2 regions of the Lactobacillus amylolyticus genome follow, and region 2 is predicted to be linked to the other one. Evidence: riboswitches for the same ligand, from Rfam matches in the RefSeq annotation. Region 2 holds a riboswitch; the other holds the start of a gene.

Region 1 (8,185 bases), on a different replicon from region 2:
ATGATATTTTTCAGGATCGTGTTCCGCAATCGGAGACAAACCGGCCACGATTTCAAAATCAGGCAATGAGTTGACCAAAGCAACTGTCTTTTGTCCCATCGCACCAGTAAAACCTGCAATTAAAACTTTTTTAGTCATTGTTTACTTCCTCTCCTAAATCCAAAGGCAATTGACCAGATAAGGCATCATCCTTCAATCCTAACTTTTGTGCTAATTGAACCTTTTCATCATCATTTAAGGCCAAAAGTGGCAAACGGCAGCCACCTGTCTTAAAGCCCTGTGCGTTGAGGACTGCTTTAACTGGTGATGGAGATGGGAACATGAACATTGCTGCCATCTTTGGCGTCAACCAGCGTTGAAGGTTTGCTGCTTCGACATAATTGCCGCTGTATAAATAGTCGTACATTTGCCGCATTTGCTTGCAGTATACATGAGAAGCAACTGAAACAACGCCGTTTGCGCCTAACAATCTTGCTGACAATGCTTGGCTGTCTTCTCCACTGAAGACCATGAAATCAGGATCCTTGTGATCAATGATGTATTCCATTTCTTCAAGAGAAGCACATTGTTTGATGCCCTTAATGTTTTCTTCGTGTGACAAAAGGACAATGGTTTCTTTTTCCATCTTGACTCCAGTTCGACCTGGAATGTTGTAGATCAAAATTGGCATATGAACCGTTTGCGCAACAGTCTTGAAGTGAGCAATCATGCTTCTTTGGTTAGGCTTGTTATAAGGCGGAACCACAACCAAGGCATAATCAATACCTTTGATTTGCGCAACCTCATTAGTGAAGGAAATCGTTTCAGCAGTATTGTTGCTGCCTGTGCCAGCGATAATCGGAACACGGCCATGGACGATTTCAGCGAACTTTTGATACAATTCAATTTTTTCATCATGAGAAAGAGTTGGTGTTTCACCAGTCGTACCACCAATGACAAAGCCGTTGCATCCTTGTGCAATCAAGTGATTGGTCAATTTTTCCAAACAATCGAAATTGATTTTTTGTTGTTCATCAAAAGGTGTTACAAGTGCCGTTATTAAATCTGCATCAATTAAAGAAGTCATTTAATTCTCCATTCTATAAATCAGAAAACCCTTAATCGCATCAACTCCACGTTGAATGCTCTTTTCATCAGGGGTCAGCGTTGCCGAATGCAGCTGTGAATCATCATTGACGCCGAGCCAGAACATAACGCCTGGGAACTTGGCCAGCAAGTAGCCAAAGTCTTCACCGGTCATTGCCGGCTCAGTTTCGATAAAGTTAACATCGGGCTGCTTTTTCATATACTTGATAAAGCTGCGAGTTAAATCTGGATTATTTTCGACTGGCCAATAGCCGCCTTGATTCAAATTCAGCTTTACGTCCATATTAAAACTGCGTGCCACGCCATCGCAAACATCTTGCAAACGATGATCAATGTTCAAGATCATTTTTTGAGTCAGGCCACGAATCGTTCCTTCAATGCGGGCATGACCGGCGATCACGTTTCTGATCGTGCCAGCATCGACCTTTCCCAGCGTTATAACGCCGCTTTGAATCGGGTCAATGCTGCGAGAAATGATCGTTTGAATCTGCATGATCAGACTCGCCATCGCTACGACCGTATCGTTTGCGTTTTGTGGAAAAGCAGCGTGACCGCTTTTACCGATCAAATCAATATTGACTTCAGTAGTTCCCGCGAACAGCGTTCCCATGCGGCAGCCAATCGCACCAGCTAGCAAAGCCGGATTGTTATGCAAGCCATAGAATTCATCAGGTTTCCATTTATCTTCAAAGATTCCCTTTTCATAAGCCTGCTTGCCGCCTGATTCACTCTCTTCAGCTGGCTGGAAGAAGAAAAGCAGATTGTCTTGGGGTTGATTTTCACTAAAATAATTCAGCAAGCCCAAAGCAACAGTCATATGAACATCGTGGCCGCAGGCATGCATCACGCCAGGATGTTTTGAAGAAAAAGGCAAACCAGTCTTTTCTTCTACTGGCAGCGCATCAATATCCGTGCGGTAGCCGATCGTTCGCCGCGGCTTTTTTCCTTTTACCAAAACCAAAATTGCAGTTGGCAATTGCTCTGGTACTCTGATCTCTAAATAATACTGCTTAAAGCTTTCAATCACCTGCAGTAAATAATCATGCGTTTGCACTTCATGCAGTGCCAATTCCGGGATTTGATGCAAGTGTCTTCTAATTTTAATTAAGTCTTGTTCTGTTAAAAGCGTCATCGTTACAGCTTTCTTAAATTGTCTTCCAAACCTGTCTTGCTCTTGGTCTTTTGGTCAACGTTCTTAATGAACTTGGCTGGAACGCCAGCGACCATCGTGTGTGGCGCAACGTCATGCGTTACGATCGCACCAGCCGCAACAACTGCGCCTTCACCAACATGAACGCCTTCAATCACGACGGCGTTTGCTCCGATTAAAACGTTGTCATCGATTCTTACTGGCTGAGCTGAAGCAGGTTCAATCACGCCTGCCAAAACCGTGCCGGCACCAATATGACAATGTTTGCCAACGATTGCACGGCCACCAAGAACAGCGCCCATATCGATCATCGAATCGTCCCCGATCTCAGCACCAATATTGATAATTGCGCCCATCATGATAACGGCGTTATTGCCGATCGTCACTTGGTCACGAATAATTGCACCTGGTTCAATCCGCGCATTGATTTTCTTAAGATCAAGCAAAGGAACGGCTGAGTTGCGTGCATCATTTTCAATATGATAGGAAGAAATCTTTTCTTGATTCTTTTTCAAGAATGGTTCAACTTCGTCCCAATCACCGAAGATAACGCCTGAATGAGCTTCATTGTAATTTTCAATAGATTCAGGGAAATCAAGGTCAGCTAAGTCGCCTTTAATAAAAACCTTGACTGGCGTCTTCTTTTTAGCATTGCCAATGTAATCAATAATTTCTTGCGCTGTTAATTTCTTCATTTCTTGATCTCCTTAATCTTCTTGGTAGCTTTGATCTAAGCGAACTAAATCTTCTAGACTTTCACGTTTGACTACTACTTGCGCATGACCATTTTCCGCAAAAACAACGGCGGGACGTGGATTGCGGTTGTAGTTTGAAGCCATTGAATAGCCGTAGGCACCAGTGTCGAGCATTGCCAGAATGTCGCCTGGTTTAGTTTTTGGCAAAAAGGCATCTGCACTTAACAGATCACCGGATTCACAATACTTGCCGGCGATGCGAACGTGCTCTTCTTCCTTTGCTTTAAGATTATTTGCCAAAACCGTTTCATATTCGGCCTGATAAAGAGCGGGACGAATGTTGTCGCCCATTCCGCCATCGACCGTTACATAAGGCTTCAAGCCGGGAACGTCTTTGCGTGAGCCGACTTGGTAAAGGTTATAACCAGCGGGACCAACGATTGAACGACCTGGTTCAATATCGATCTCGGGCAACGGATAATCGTTTTTCGCAGCTTCTTGCTTGATTGTTTCAACGATCGCCTTAACGAATGCCTCCGGCTTTAATGGATGGTCAGAAGAAACATATTTAATACCGAAGCCACCGCCGACATTAATTATTTTTGCAGTGTAGCCGTACTTCTCACGCCAGCTGCTGGCTATTTGCATCAGTTTTTGAGCAGCCATTTCAAAGCCGTTCAATTCAAAAATCTGTGAACCGATGTGAGCGTGAATTCCAACCATATCCATTCGTGGTTCGGCCAGCACTTCTTGAAGTGCCTTGGCTGCCTGACCGCTATTAAGATCAAAACCAAACTTGCTGTCAATTTGACCGGTTTGATCATATTCATGCGTATGTGCTGAAATACCAGGCGTTAAGCGAAGCATCACTTTAATGTGACTGTCGTTTTCTTGCAGAACCTCTTTTAGCAATTTAATTTCATAAAAATTGTCAATAATGATCTTGCCAACATGATTTTTAACTGCCATTTCCAGCTCAGCCCGTGATTTATTGTTGCCGTGAAAACTAACCCGTTCCATTGGAAAGCTGGCCTTCAAAGCGGTGTAAAGTTCGCCCGCCGAAACAACATCAGTATAGGCACCTTCTTCTGCGGCCACTTGATACATGGCAATTGTGGCGAAAGCCTTGCTTGCATAAGAAACCGCATATGAAGTTTTCTCTTCTTCAAAAACCTGCTTGAATTTGCGAATCTGTTGGCGAATTTGACCAACATCGTAAACGATTAACGGCGTGCCGTACTTTTTAGCTAAGGAAACACCGTCAACGCCGCCAATTAATAAATGACCTTCTGGACTAACCTGTGAACTAGCAATTTGTGAATTCATTGATCTCTCCGTTTTCTAACTAGGAGAAGCGCTAAATAAAAAATCCATTGTCTGCCGCTACAAACAATGGATTAATCATCTTTAATCTAATAGTCGATAGCGCTCCGCGAACCTCTTCGTTTCTTTTCGCGACAGTCCGCAACTTCTTTAGTTACGACCCAGCTAGTAGCTTTGGCATCAGTTACTGCTTCGGCAGCCTCCCCTTTCACAGTGATCATCGTCGTGCCTGACTTACACTCTTAATCATGTCGGTTGCGCCTCTTCGATTTGACTAAATTGTATATTTTATTAAAAACATAGTCAACACATTTATAACTGTTTTTTATTCTTTATTAATAATTAAATTCGGTTACTTTTGCTTATTCTCAAATTGATTTGCAAAAATTAAAATCAATGTTAAAATTTAATTAAATTATCTCAAGCTACAGGCGAAAGAAGTTAGAAAATGAAAGTAATCAAGTTCGGTGGTAGTTCTTTAGCTACAGGCAAGCAAGTTGAACGCGCAATTAGGATTTTTTTGGCTGACGATAATCGACAAGCAATGGTTGTCTCGGCTCCTGGCAAAAGGTTCAGCGATGACATCAAAGTTACTGATTTATTGATCAAATATGCAAAAACATATTTAAACAAACAAGATACTAGCGAAATTGTTGAGCAAATTTTTGCACGTTACCAAGAAATAGGCCAATATTTTGGCTTGACTAAAGAAGATCTTAACTTTGTCAAAGAAATATTAACGTCCTTGCCTGATCAGCAATATCCCAATGATGATTATCTTTTGGCCGCTTTCAAAGCACATGGCGAACGCTTAAACGCATACTTGATTGCAAAAATTCTGCAGCATCAAGGTCTAAACGCTAAGTTTTTGGATCCGACTGAGGCCGGCTTAATCGTAACTGGTGAGCCCAACGATGCTTCCGTCAGCCCTGAAACCTATTTGAATTTGGATCAGATTCGCCTTCAAGCTGATGAAAAAATCGTCTTTCCTGGCTTCTTCGGCATCACGCCATCTGGCCACATCGCTACTTTTTCACGAGGCGGTTCGGATATCACTGGTGCGATTTTAGCGCGTGGCCTGCACGCAGATCTTTACGAAAACTTCACTGATGTAGATGGTATCTTCTCAGCTAACCCAGCAATTATTGATGATCCGGAATCCATTCACCAGATGACTTACCGTGAGATGCGGGAATTGTCCTATGCCGGCTTTTCCGTTTTCCATGACGAAGCATTGATTCCAGCTATTCAGGGTGATGTTCCAATTAATGTCAAAAACACTAATGACCCAGAGAATCCGGGCACGATGATTTTGCCAGAAAAAGATTTTCACGCTGAACAAACGGTAACTGGCGTTGCCAGCAAGAAGCATTTCTCCGCTTTGTATTTGCACAAATACTTGCTTAACAAAGAGGCTGGTTTTACCTTGCGGATCTTGCAGATTTTGGACAAACATGGCATTCCATATGAGCACATGCCTTCCGGAATTGACGATATTACTATTATTTTTGACCGGAAATTCTTGAATGATCAATTAATCGACCTCATCTGCAGTGAAATTCAAGCTACAATCAATCCGGATCAGTTGGAATGGATCGATGATTATGCCATTATTATGATTGTGGGCGAAGGAATGAAAAATCAAGATGGCATCAACGCCAGAATTTTGAACGCATTGCTTCGTGAACATATTTCACCACAAATGATCAATCAAGGTGCATCACAAATTTCAATTATGATTGGCACCAAAAAAGAAGAAGCAGATACTGCAGTTAAAGCAATTTACAACGAATTTTTTAAATAGGAGCTAACAATGACACAATTATTGAAGGTCCACGGATCACAGAATCACTTTTTCATTCTTGATCAAACTGAATTGGATGAACCGTTAACTGACGAGCAATTGCGCAATTTTACCAAAAAAATTACTAGTTCCGACACTGGCATTTTAGACGGCAGCGACGGTGTATTGGTAGTCAATCATCCGACTCGCAGCCATGCTTTGGCACAAATGCGCGTGATCAATGCGGACGGTAGCGAAGCCTCAATGTGCGGCAACGGCTTAAGAACAGTCGCTCGCTATTTATTTGAGCAATTTCATCAAGATCATTTTATGGTCGACACGATGAATGCAAATTTGCGCGTCAGCAAGCAGGCTGATTTGGCAGAAGGCGTTCCGGCCTTTGCAGTTGAAATTTCACCGGTTTTCTTTGCTAATGAAAAGTTGCCTTTCGACAATGTCGGCCTCAGAAGAATTATCGACCAGTATGTGCCTGAACTTTATCCAGGCTTGAAGTTTACAGCTTTGGCTGTTCCTAATCCGCATCTGATTTCCTTCATGTCGCAAAAGCAGATTGAAGGACCGATTTTAGGGGAATTGGGTAAAAAATTGAATCAAGACAATCCTTATTTCCCTGATGGCGTAAACGTCAACTTTGCCCAAATCATTGACAGAAATCAGTTGTTCGTACGGACTTTTGAACGAGGTGTTGGCTTTACAAACGCCTGTGGTACAGGGATGTCAGCAACTTCCCTTGCACTTTGCCTCACACATCCAGATTTAGGTCAGTTTAATCAAAAGATTGATGTTTATAATCCAGGTGGCAAGGTGCAGACGATCGTACATTATGATCACGACTGCTATTGGATCGAATTGATCGGCAATGCTACGTTTACAGCACGAATTGAAATTGATGAAGATGATTTGCGGCAGGCCAATTTTGATAATGTCAAAATTACGGAGACCGATGAACAGGCAGCTTATGAGCGCTTTGTCAACAATTTGCCGCATTTCAACAATTTGCAGACCATATAGAAAAAGCACGGTTTTCAGCCGTGTTTTTTGCTTCTTTAGCAGTCGGTGCTAGCTTACCAACTAGGTTAACAGTGTAAAAAATGTTAAACGTTAATAGCTCTAGATAATAAAGATGGAAAACTATTTTGTGGTTTTCCATTTTTTAATATCCAAAATAATATGGTGAATTGGGATCTGACAAATCGAAATTTAATCCTTTAAGTTAACGGAACCAATACTATCTATAATTTTTTGCAGTGGCGTTTCAGTTATTGCCAATAATTATTTTGTCAGACTTAGAACCAAATTATCTTGATTCAAAACGTTAACATGATAGCAATTAGGATTGTGGCGAAGCTTATGAGCCACTGCATTAAGAAAGACCGTTTTGCCCGATCCACAAACCCCCGTAATAAAAAATGACCGCGCAAATTCACTTTCTTGAATAGTGCTGATCAACTCATTTACACGCGAATCTGTATCTAAGAAAATTTTGGGTACATCACCAAAAGTTGGATTAAATGGATTTTCCATTTTTAAACTTCATTCTTTCTTTTAAACTCTTTTAAACTTTTAGCCAATAAAAAACATCTGGATAAATAATATCCAGATGTTTAATAAATACTAATTATTTGAGATAAACATTCTTAAAGTCATAAGGCACACCTGTTGGGTTGAAGGAAACATCCTTTACGGTAGTCTTAAGAAGTTGTGGACGAGCAACTTGAACCAATGGAATTGTGCCCTGGTCCTTCATTAAGACCTTTTCGGCAGCAACCAATTTAGCCCAACGTTTAACCGGATTATTGCCATAGACATTTTCAGATTCATTCAGAAGCTTATTAAACTTAGCATTATTCCAACCATTGTTAAGGTAGCTTGATCCTTTTTCAAAAACATCTAGGAAGTTTATTGGATCACCAAATACGGCTTGCCAGTTCTTAACAGTAATTTGGTAGTTGCCTGCAGTTTGACGGGTAATTAACTGTGTGTATGGAATTGTTTGAATTGAAACGTCTACATTAGGAAGACGATCTAATTGACTTTGTAAAAATTCAGCGGTTTGTTTTGATGAATCATCATCACTAGTTAACAAAGTGACTTTAATACTCTTAATGCCTGTTTCTTTATACCCTT
Region 2 (8,185 bases):
GCTATCTGCATAAAGATTGTGGTGGCATTATTCGGCCAGGGATCGTCTTATACGGTGAGACCATTAACCCGGAAAATCTTTCAAAATCCGTTAATGCAATGCAAAATTCCGATCTCGTTATAATTGTGGGAACCAGTTTTGTTGTCTATCCTTTTGCCCAATTATTGGCTTATCGCATGCCAAGCGCTAAGGTTTGGGTAGTTAACAAAACAGCTATTCCAGCCAATGGCGTGAAGGCGATCATCGGTGATGCACTTGATGTTTTCCAAAAATTATAATTGAATTTAAAAACTATGCTTGTTATCCTTAAGTTTAATGCAAACTGTTATTTTTGCTAGAAAGTAGTGAGGAAAAATGGCTGACGTTTTTTATTATGATTACGTAACGATTAAACCATGGACCTACTTTCTAGCAATTACGGACAAAGGCCTTTCCTACGTTGGCCTTAAAGAAGACGAAGCATCTCCCATCTTCAGTTATTACCCTAACCGGATGCTGCTGCATGATCCTAAGCGGCTAGCGCCTTATACTCAACAATTAAAGGAATATTTTGCCGGCAAGCGCCATTATTTCGATGTGCCCATTGACATTTCTGAGTTTGGAACGCCCTTTAAGCGCAGCGTTTTGCAAATTGTGGCTAAAGTTCCTTATGGCTCAACGGTTAGTTATGGCGATATTACTTCCTCGCTTGATAGTGCGAGAAGCGTGCGGGCTGTGGCACATGCCATCGCTTTAAATCCCGTTTTAATCTTTATTCCCTGCCACCGCATAATTATGGCTAACGGAATGATTGGTGGCTATCGTTTAGGATCAAAGGAAAAAGCACGTTTACTTAATTTAGAAAAGAGCTATTTGCATGACAATTCTTAAACTGTATGCGCCATTTTTTGATTTAAGCAATTGGGCGCATGTCTTAACCAGCGGCAAAGATTGGATGATCATCCTCACGCTGATTTTGATGGAATGCCTGCTTTCAGTTGATAACGCAGTTGTTTTAGCAGCGCAGACGCAGGTTTTGCCGACCAAAAGCGAAAAGGAAAAATCCCTTTTCTATGGTTTATGGGGTGCCTACCTCTTTCGCTTTATCGTAATTGGTATCGGAACATATCTAATCAACTTCTGGGAAATAAAATTAGCCGGCAGTATTTATCTTTTTTACCTTTGCTTTAAATTTTTCTATGATCAGCGTCACCCTAAACAAGCTGCTGAACATGAAAAAGAAAAGAAGGAACGTCAAGAAGAACGTGCCGCTGCTAAGGGCAAAAAGAAAAAGAGAAAGCACGTGCTTTCCCTTTTCTGGCGGACAGTTATTTCAATTGAATCAATGGACATCGTCTTTTCAATCGACTCAGTTTTAGCTGCCTTGGCAGTTTCAGATAATCCCGTTGTTGTTTTAATCGGTGGTATGATCGGTATTCTCTGCATGAGAGGAGTTGCCGAAATCATTATCAAGTTGATGGAAATTATCCCTAAATTGCAGCCGATGGCCTATGTTCTAATCGGAATCATTGCTTTAAAGATGCTGCTAGCTTTGCCACCATTAAGATGGGAAATGCCGAACACTGCTTTTGCAATAATCGTCTTCACGATTTTAGGCTTAACGATTATTTCCCACTTCGTCCGCGTTAAAAGACATGGACATAAAAAATTATAAATGTTTCTCAACATATTCTTTGAGCACGACCGCTTGGTTGTGCTCTTTATTTTTCGCACCATAAAGAAACAATACATCGCCACTAGCCAATTTGGTTTTAACTGTTTGCAGAAAAGTTGGCGTAAAGTCATTCTGCTCTAGTTCGCTAAGGTATTTTTTCTTGAATTCTGGGAACTTTTCATCTTCATGATTAAACCATTTTCTCAGTTCAGTAGTGGGGCCAATTTCCTTATCCCATTCATCCAGTGTAGCCTTAACCTTGCTAATGCCGCGTGGCCACATCCGATCGACTAAAATGCGGTAGCCATTAGGTTGCTCATGTTCATAAATTCTGACTAATTTAATTTCACCCATTTTTATCTCCTTTGCCAGCCGTGATCTTCTCGCATCTCACGTTTTTTCATATTAGAAACATACGGATTTCCAGCTACATAATAGCGCAGCTTTCTCTTCGCCCAAATAGGATCAGATTGATTGATCCCTATTCTTGCCGAAGCAATAATCTTTTGGGCTACTTTTTTATTTTCATCATTCAGATCAATTGCAAATGGCGAATCTGAAAGAAAATGCAGATCCCAGTTGCGGCTGTGAATGCCGAAAGCTTGCATCATTTTTGCAGGACCATTGGTTAATAAAACGCCATTTTTGCCGTTGCGGTTTTGGGTCATTTCATCAATTCCCCAAACAGGTTCAATCGCTCTAATCAAAATCCCTTGCGGCTCATTTTCCTCTTGGCAGGCAACATCAAAAAAGAAGTATTGCCGCTGCGAATAGATGTAAATTGTGCCGCCTTTGCGATAAAGACCTTCATTTGCCGGGCTCCTGCGTCCGCCGTATGAATGCGCCGCCCTATCTTTTTTGCCCATATAGGCCTCAGCTTCGACAATGTAGCCGCCAAGCTTTTTGCCATGACTGATAAAAATTAAAGGACGGCCGATTAAGTCTTTAGTAATTTCATCAGTTGAACGGTTGGTAAAATATTCTGAATAGTTCATTTTGTCCTCATTTATTTTCATCCTTGCCCTTGTTATATACCTTTTTACTAAAAAATAATCAATTCTAACTTGACAAAATATTAAGAATCATTTAATCTTTTCAGCAGTTAAATAATTTTCCCAATGCAATAGAGGTTGCGGTAATCACAAAATTAATGTGAACTCACGAAGGTTTTGATCCTTAATTTTAGGTTTATCGCCGAAACAGAATTGTTTTTCGTGAAACATTTTTGTTGGGCTGCAGGAACATATCCTGTAGACTGTCCTGGTTCGTCCCAGGGAGCGCTATATGATTTGGTTTTAATACTGATGATTTACACCTCGTTGTTCTTGAAAACAGCGAGGTTTTTATTTATGCTTTTATTGTATTGGCTTTATGTAGAAAACATTTGGAGGTTTTTTCATTGAAGTCAAGATTTAATTGGATTGCTGCAATGTTGGCAGTACTCCTCAGTTTATTTATGGGACTTAGCTTCAACAGTCATCGGACTGAAGCTGCTAAAAATTCCGGCGTATTAAAGATCGGAATGGAAGCTAATTATCCACCTTACAATTGGACTCAAACTACCAGTGCTAATGGTGCTGTTCCAATTGATGGCTCACATTCATACGCCAACGGCTATGATGTGCAAATTGCCAAAATTATCGGTAAAAAATTGCATAAAAAAGTTATTGTTGAAAAGACTGAATGGGACGGTCTTCTTCCAGCATTGACTTCTGGCAAGATTGACTTAATTATTGCCGGAATGAGTCCAACAGCTGAAAGACGCAAGGCGATCAACTTTACTGTACCTTACAGAAAGAGTACATTTGTTGTCATCGTGAACAAGGCAAGCAAGTACTCAAATGCTAAGAAGCTGTCTGATTTCAAAGGTGCCAAGTTAACTGCTCAGCAAGGTACTTTGCACTACACTTTGATTAAGCAATTAAAAGGTGCTAAAAGAGAACCTGCAATGCGGGACTTTCCATCAATGCGTCAAAGCTTAGCTTCCGGCACAATTGATGGCTATGTTGCTGAAGATATCGAATATCAAAGCTACCGCAACGTTAACCCTAACATCATTGCTGTTAACTTGAACAATATTCCTGGTTTCCATGTCGACCATGATGATTCAGTTGTCAGTATCGGGGTTAAGAAGAGCAATACCAAATTATTAAAGCAAGTTAACGCTATTTTAAAAACCATCCCTACTAAGAAACGCAACCAGTTAATGGCAACTGCAATTAAGCAGCAGCCTAAAGCTGGCAGCAGCGCTAAGAAAGAAAACTGGCTTATTTCTACTTGGAAGCAATACGGCAATATGATTCTTAGCGGTGTCGGCATGACGCTTTTGCTTGCTTTAGTCGGTACTGTTGTTGGTTTCTTCATCGGTTTGTTGGTCGGAATCGTCCGGACAATCCCAACCCCAACTACGCGCGGCAAGCGCTGGGGCTTAAACATTGCTAAATGGCTCTTATCAGTCTATGTTGAAGTCTTCCGTGGTACGCCAATGATGGTTCAGGCCGCAGTTATCTATTACGGAATTGCGCAATTCTGGCACTTGAATTTAAACAGAACGGTTGCCGCTTTGATTATCGTTTCAATCAACACCGGTGCCTACTTGGCAGAAGTCATCCGTGGTGGGATCATTTCAACGCCTGAAGGTCAGTTTGAGGCCGCAAGCGCATTGGGAATGACACACAACCAGAGAATGTGGCATATTATTTTGCCACAAGCGATCAAGAACTGCTTGCCATCAATTACCAACGAATTTATCGTCAACATCAAGGATACTTCAGTATTGAGTATCATTTCAGTTTCTGAATTGTTCTTTGTTGGTACAACAATTGCCAGTCAAACTTTTCAATTCTTCCCAACATACTTAACGATTTCAGCAATCTACTTAGTATTGACCTTCACGATTACTCGAATCTTCAACTTCATCGAAAAACGGCTTGAAGGCAATAAGAACTACAATTTAATGGCCAACCAAGTACAAGTTGGTTCACCTAAGGATGTGGGGGCTAACAACTAATGACTGAAAGTAACGAAAAGATTTTAAGTTTAAAGCATATGCAAAAATCCTTTGGCGATCATAAGGTTTTACGTGATATTTCTTTTGATGTCAATAAAGGTGAAATCGTCACAATCATCGGTCCTTCAGGCGGCGGTAAATCTACTACCCTTCGCTGCATTAACCTGCTTGAAGAACCTACCGGTGGCGAAATTGATTTCCACGGTGAAAACATTTTGGCACCAGGCTACGATCGCAACAAGTTCAGAGCTAAGGTAGGCATGGTTTTCCAGCAATTTGACCTCTTTGAAAATAAAAATGTTTTGCAAAACTGCATGATTGGTCAAGAATTAGTGCTTAAACGTTCTAAAGAAGAAGCTAAGAAGATCGCCATGACCAACTTGAAAAAGGTCGGCATGGAACCCTTCATCAACGCTAAACCTAACCAATTGTCCGGTGGTCAGCAGCAGCGGGTAGCAATCGCACGAGCAATTTCAATGAACCCAGAAGTTCTGCTATTCGATGAACCAACTAGTGCTTTGGACCCAGAAATGGTCGGCGAAGTATTGGACGTTATGCAGAAATTGGCTACGACCGGTTTAACGATGGTGATCGTTACTCACGAAATGGGTTTTGCCAAGCAAATCTCTGACAACGTATTGTTTATCAACGATGGCGTAATCACAGAACAAGGCAAGCCTGAGGAATTATTTGATCATCCTAAGAATGAAAAGACGCAAAAGTTCTTGAGCAATTTCAGAAAGATGGACTTTTAAAACTAAAAAGAGCTGGAAGCAGATTGTGCTTTCGGCTCTTTTTGCTTAAAATAAAAAAGTATTCTACTTATGAGGAAAAAACATGAATAACAGAGATTACTATTTCATCAAACCTTATGATGAAAATTTACCTAAACCACCTGCAGAAAGCTTCGGACAAATTTTAAACGAGACCTTCTTGCATCCCTTCAATTGGAAGGCTAGAACCACTCGTAAATCCTACTGGTTGAGCGCTTTGGTCAATGCAATTTTGATCTTGCTCGCCACAATGATTATGAGCTATGTTTTCAGCAGCAACATTGATCTTGGACTTAAATGGATCGATGGCGTAATTTCAGTTGTCATTTTTGTCTACGTCTTTTTGGCAAATTTGGGCCAACTTATTCGCCGCTTGCATGATACTGGTTATTCCGGCTATTGGTATTGGGCTAACTTTACTGGTTATGGTGCAATGTTTACTTTCTATTTAACTTTGCAGCCTTCAGTTCAAAGATCAGTTAAGTGGGGGGCTTATTTATACCACAAAGGTGAAGCTTATCCAGCAATTGAAGAAGAAAAAGTACCTGTACCAACGATTGGTCAAATTTTAAAGGAACACTTCTTTGACTGTTTCAAATGGAATGCTCGTTCAACTAGAACTTCATTCTGGCTTGGAACTGCCGTTAGCTGCTTAATTAGCACAATCACATTACTGCTGGCTTATTTAATAATGTTCCTCATTTTCATCCCATATTATATTAAAGGTGAAAATGCTAATGTTAATATTCCAACCGAAGCACTTGTTTTATTGCTCGTCTTAGCGCTTTTCTCAATAGCTATTGCTGTTTGGTCATTCTTGGCTGAATTAGGCCATACGGTACGTCGTTTGCACGATGCCGGCTTCATTGGCTGGTGGTGGTGGATCTGCGCTATCCCTTACGTTGGCAATTTGCTTTTGGCATTTTTGCTTTTCCACCCAACCACTCAAAAAGATATTAAATGGAATAAGTACTTATTTGAAAAAGAAGAAAAAATCAATTAACTAGTCAATCTAAAAGGCATCCTCAATGAGGATGCCTTTTTTAAATTATATCCGATTGCTTATTTTCTTGAGCAATCTTCCAACCTGTATTAAAGTGATTTTCGCGAATTTTACGTAAAGCATCATAATCTGATTGCAGACTGTCAATTGCATCCTGCAATTTCTTATTTTGCTTTCTCATCGCGTTTAGTTCCGGATCATTGATCACGCCTTTTAAGTGAACCTGACCCGCTAACTTTCTGCGCCGGTGTTCAAATTCTTCCTGCAAGGTGCCCAGCGCATTTTCATATTTGACTAATTTCTGGTTGATTTCAGGAATTTGATCATTCAATTTTTTAAACAGCTTAAACGGCATATTCGACTTGATGCGGTTGCATTCGCTGCAAGACAGAATCAAGTTATCCATATCGTTATTATGCGATAAGGAAACTGGATCTTTATGATCAACACTGTGACCACGGCGGCCACAATACTGGCAGCGATAATGGTACTTCGCTCTGATGCGCTCCCGATCGATAAAGTCGACCTCATTCAGCTGAAAATCAACTTTCAAGCCTAGATGTTCCAGATTATATTGAAAATCCCGGCCTTGATCAGGAAGGTAATCAATTTTGCCTGTTTCGCTATCAATTATTGCCTGATTAAATTTCTTTCTAGATACCTGCTGCTCAGCGATCTCATTGCCATCATAATCCTGCAAAAAAGCTTCATAGCTTTTGCGATCTTGCTTGGTTTTAACAAAGAAACTTTCTTGCTCTTCATTAGTTTTTTTACCAACAAAGGAGTAAAGCAAAGTCTTAGCAAAGGTCTCAATCGTAGAATTGCCAAAATTCTCTGCCTTTTCTCCCCGTTGCAAACAAATATCGCAAATACTAGTCAACTTCGGATTGATTAAACCGGACTGCTTAAAATGAAGCGAGTCCATCCGAAGTCCACATGAGCTGCATTGAAATTTCACGTCTTAGTCCCCCATTAGCAAGATGCTAAAAGCTATTCTTTGCATCTTATCCTTGCCGGCGAAATCTCCTTTAAACAAATCAGGCAAAATATGCTTAATAAAGTATTTAACACAAGCCAAATCATCAAATTGTTTGATCGTTTCCAAACTTTCTTTAAACATTTGCATATAAACCGGATTAGGGTTGCCCAATTCTATTTCGCCATAAGCTTCGTAAAGCAAGTCAAGCTTATCACAAATTGATAAAATCTTGCCTTCCAAAGTATCATCTTTGCCTTCAGCAAGCCGCTTTTTATAAATTTCTTGAAATTCTTTTGGAATCTCATCTTTGATAAACTTATGCGTCATGGTTTCTTCAACATCGCCAATCATTTTACGCAATTGTGGAGTAGCGTATTTAACCGGTGTCTTGATATCACCAATAAAACGCTCAGTATAATCATGGTTCAGGCTCTTTTCATATAGAGCTTTCCAATTAATTTTTTGCTTGCCTTTTACTTCTTCGATATCACCCATCATTTGCGCTAATTCAGCTGTTCTGAAACAGTGATCAGCAACTGAGTGGTGATGGTACTTAAAGTAGCCTGGTGCACGATCAATTGACTCTAAACTATTAAAACCTTGAATATATGCATTTAATCCCATGTTTTATCCTCCTTAGTACAACTGCTTAAAAATTTTTACTATGTTACCAAAGAATCAAACATGATGCAAATTTTCTTTTGAAAGAGAAAAAGGGCAGTGAACTGAGTTCATTGCCCTTAATTTCAATATTTATAAAAAGACT

Evidence for each region. A riboswitch is a leader RNA that binds a small molecule or an ion and turns the genes downstream of it on or off. The one in region 2 is predicted to bind lysine.
Region 1: another riboswitch for lysine. It lies ahead of lysA (diaminopimelate decarboxylase); the one in region 2 lies ahead of D0Z64_RS00570 (ABC transporter substrate-binding protein/permease).

What each region holds. Positions count from the first base shown of each region.
Region 1 is NZ_CP031836.1:364-8,548, reverse strand. It holds gene dapB (4-hydroxy-tetrahydrodipicolinate reductase) at 1-138, opposite strand, end outside; gene dapA (4-hydroxy-tetrahydrodipicolinate synthase) at 131-1,066, opposite strand; gene D0Z64_RS07230 (N-acetyldiaminopimelate deacetylase) at 1,067-2,218, opposite strand; gene dapD (2,3,4,5-tetrahydropyridine-2,6-dicarboxylate N-acetyltransferase) at 2,221-2,931, opposite strand; gene lysA (diaminopimelate decarboxylase) at 2,944-4,257, opposite strand; lysine riboswitch at 4,346-4,528, opposite strand; gene D0Z64_RS07215 (aspartate kinase) at 4,703-6,058, shown strand; gene dapF (diaminopimelate epimerase) at 6,068-7,069, shown strand; gene D0Z64_RS07205 (P-loop NTPase fold protein) at 7,331-7,582, opposite strand.
Region 2 is NZ_CP031835.1:105,367-113,551, reverse strand. It holds gene D0Z64_RS00595 (NAD-dependent protein deacylase) at 1-278, shown strand, start outside; gene D0Z64_RS00590 (methylated-DNA--[protein]-cysteine S-methyltransferase) at 355-870, shown strand; gene D0Z64_RS00585 (TerC family protein) at 857-1,654, shown strand; gene D0Z64_RS00580 (DUF488 domain-containing protein) at 1,649-2,008, opposite strand; gene D0Z64_RS00575 (DNA-3-methyladenine glycosylase) at 2,011-2,649, opposite strand; lysine riboswitch at 2,771-2,945, shown strand; gene D0Z64_RS00570 (ABC transporter substrate-binding protein/permease) at 3,054-4,664, shown strand; gene D0Z64_RS00565 (amino acid ABC transporter ATP-binding protein) at 4,664-5,419, shown strand; gene D0Z64_RS00560 (DUF805 domain-containing protein) at 5,502-6,440, shown strand; gene D0Z64_RS00555 (HNH endonuclease) at 6,481-7,398, opposite strand; gene D0Z64_RS00550 (YfbR-like 5'-deoxynucleotidase) at 7,402-8,043, opposite strand; gene D0Z64_RS00545 (hypothetical protein) at 8,184-8,185, opposite strand, start outside.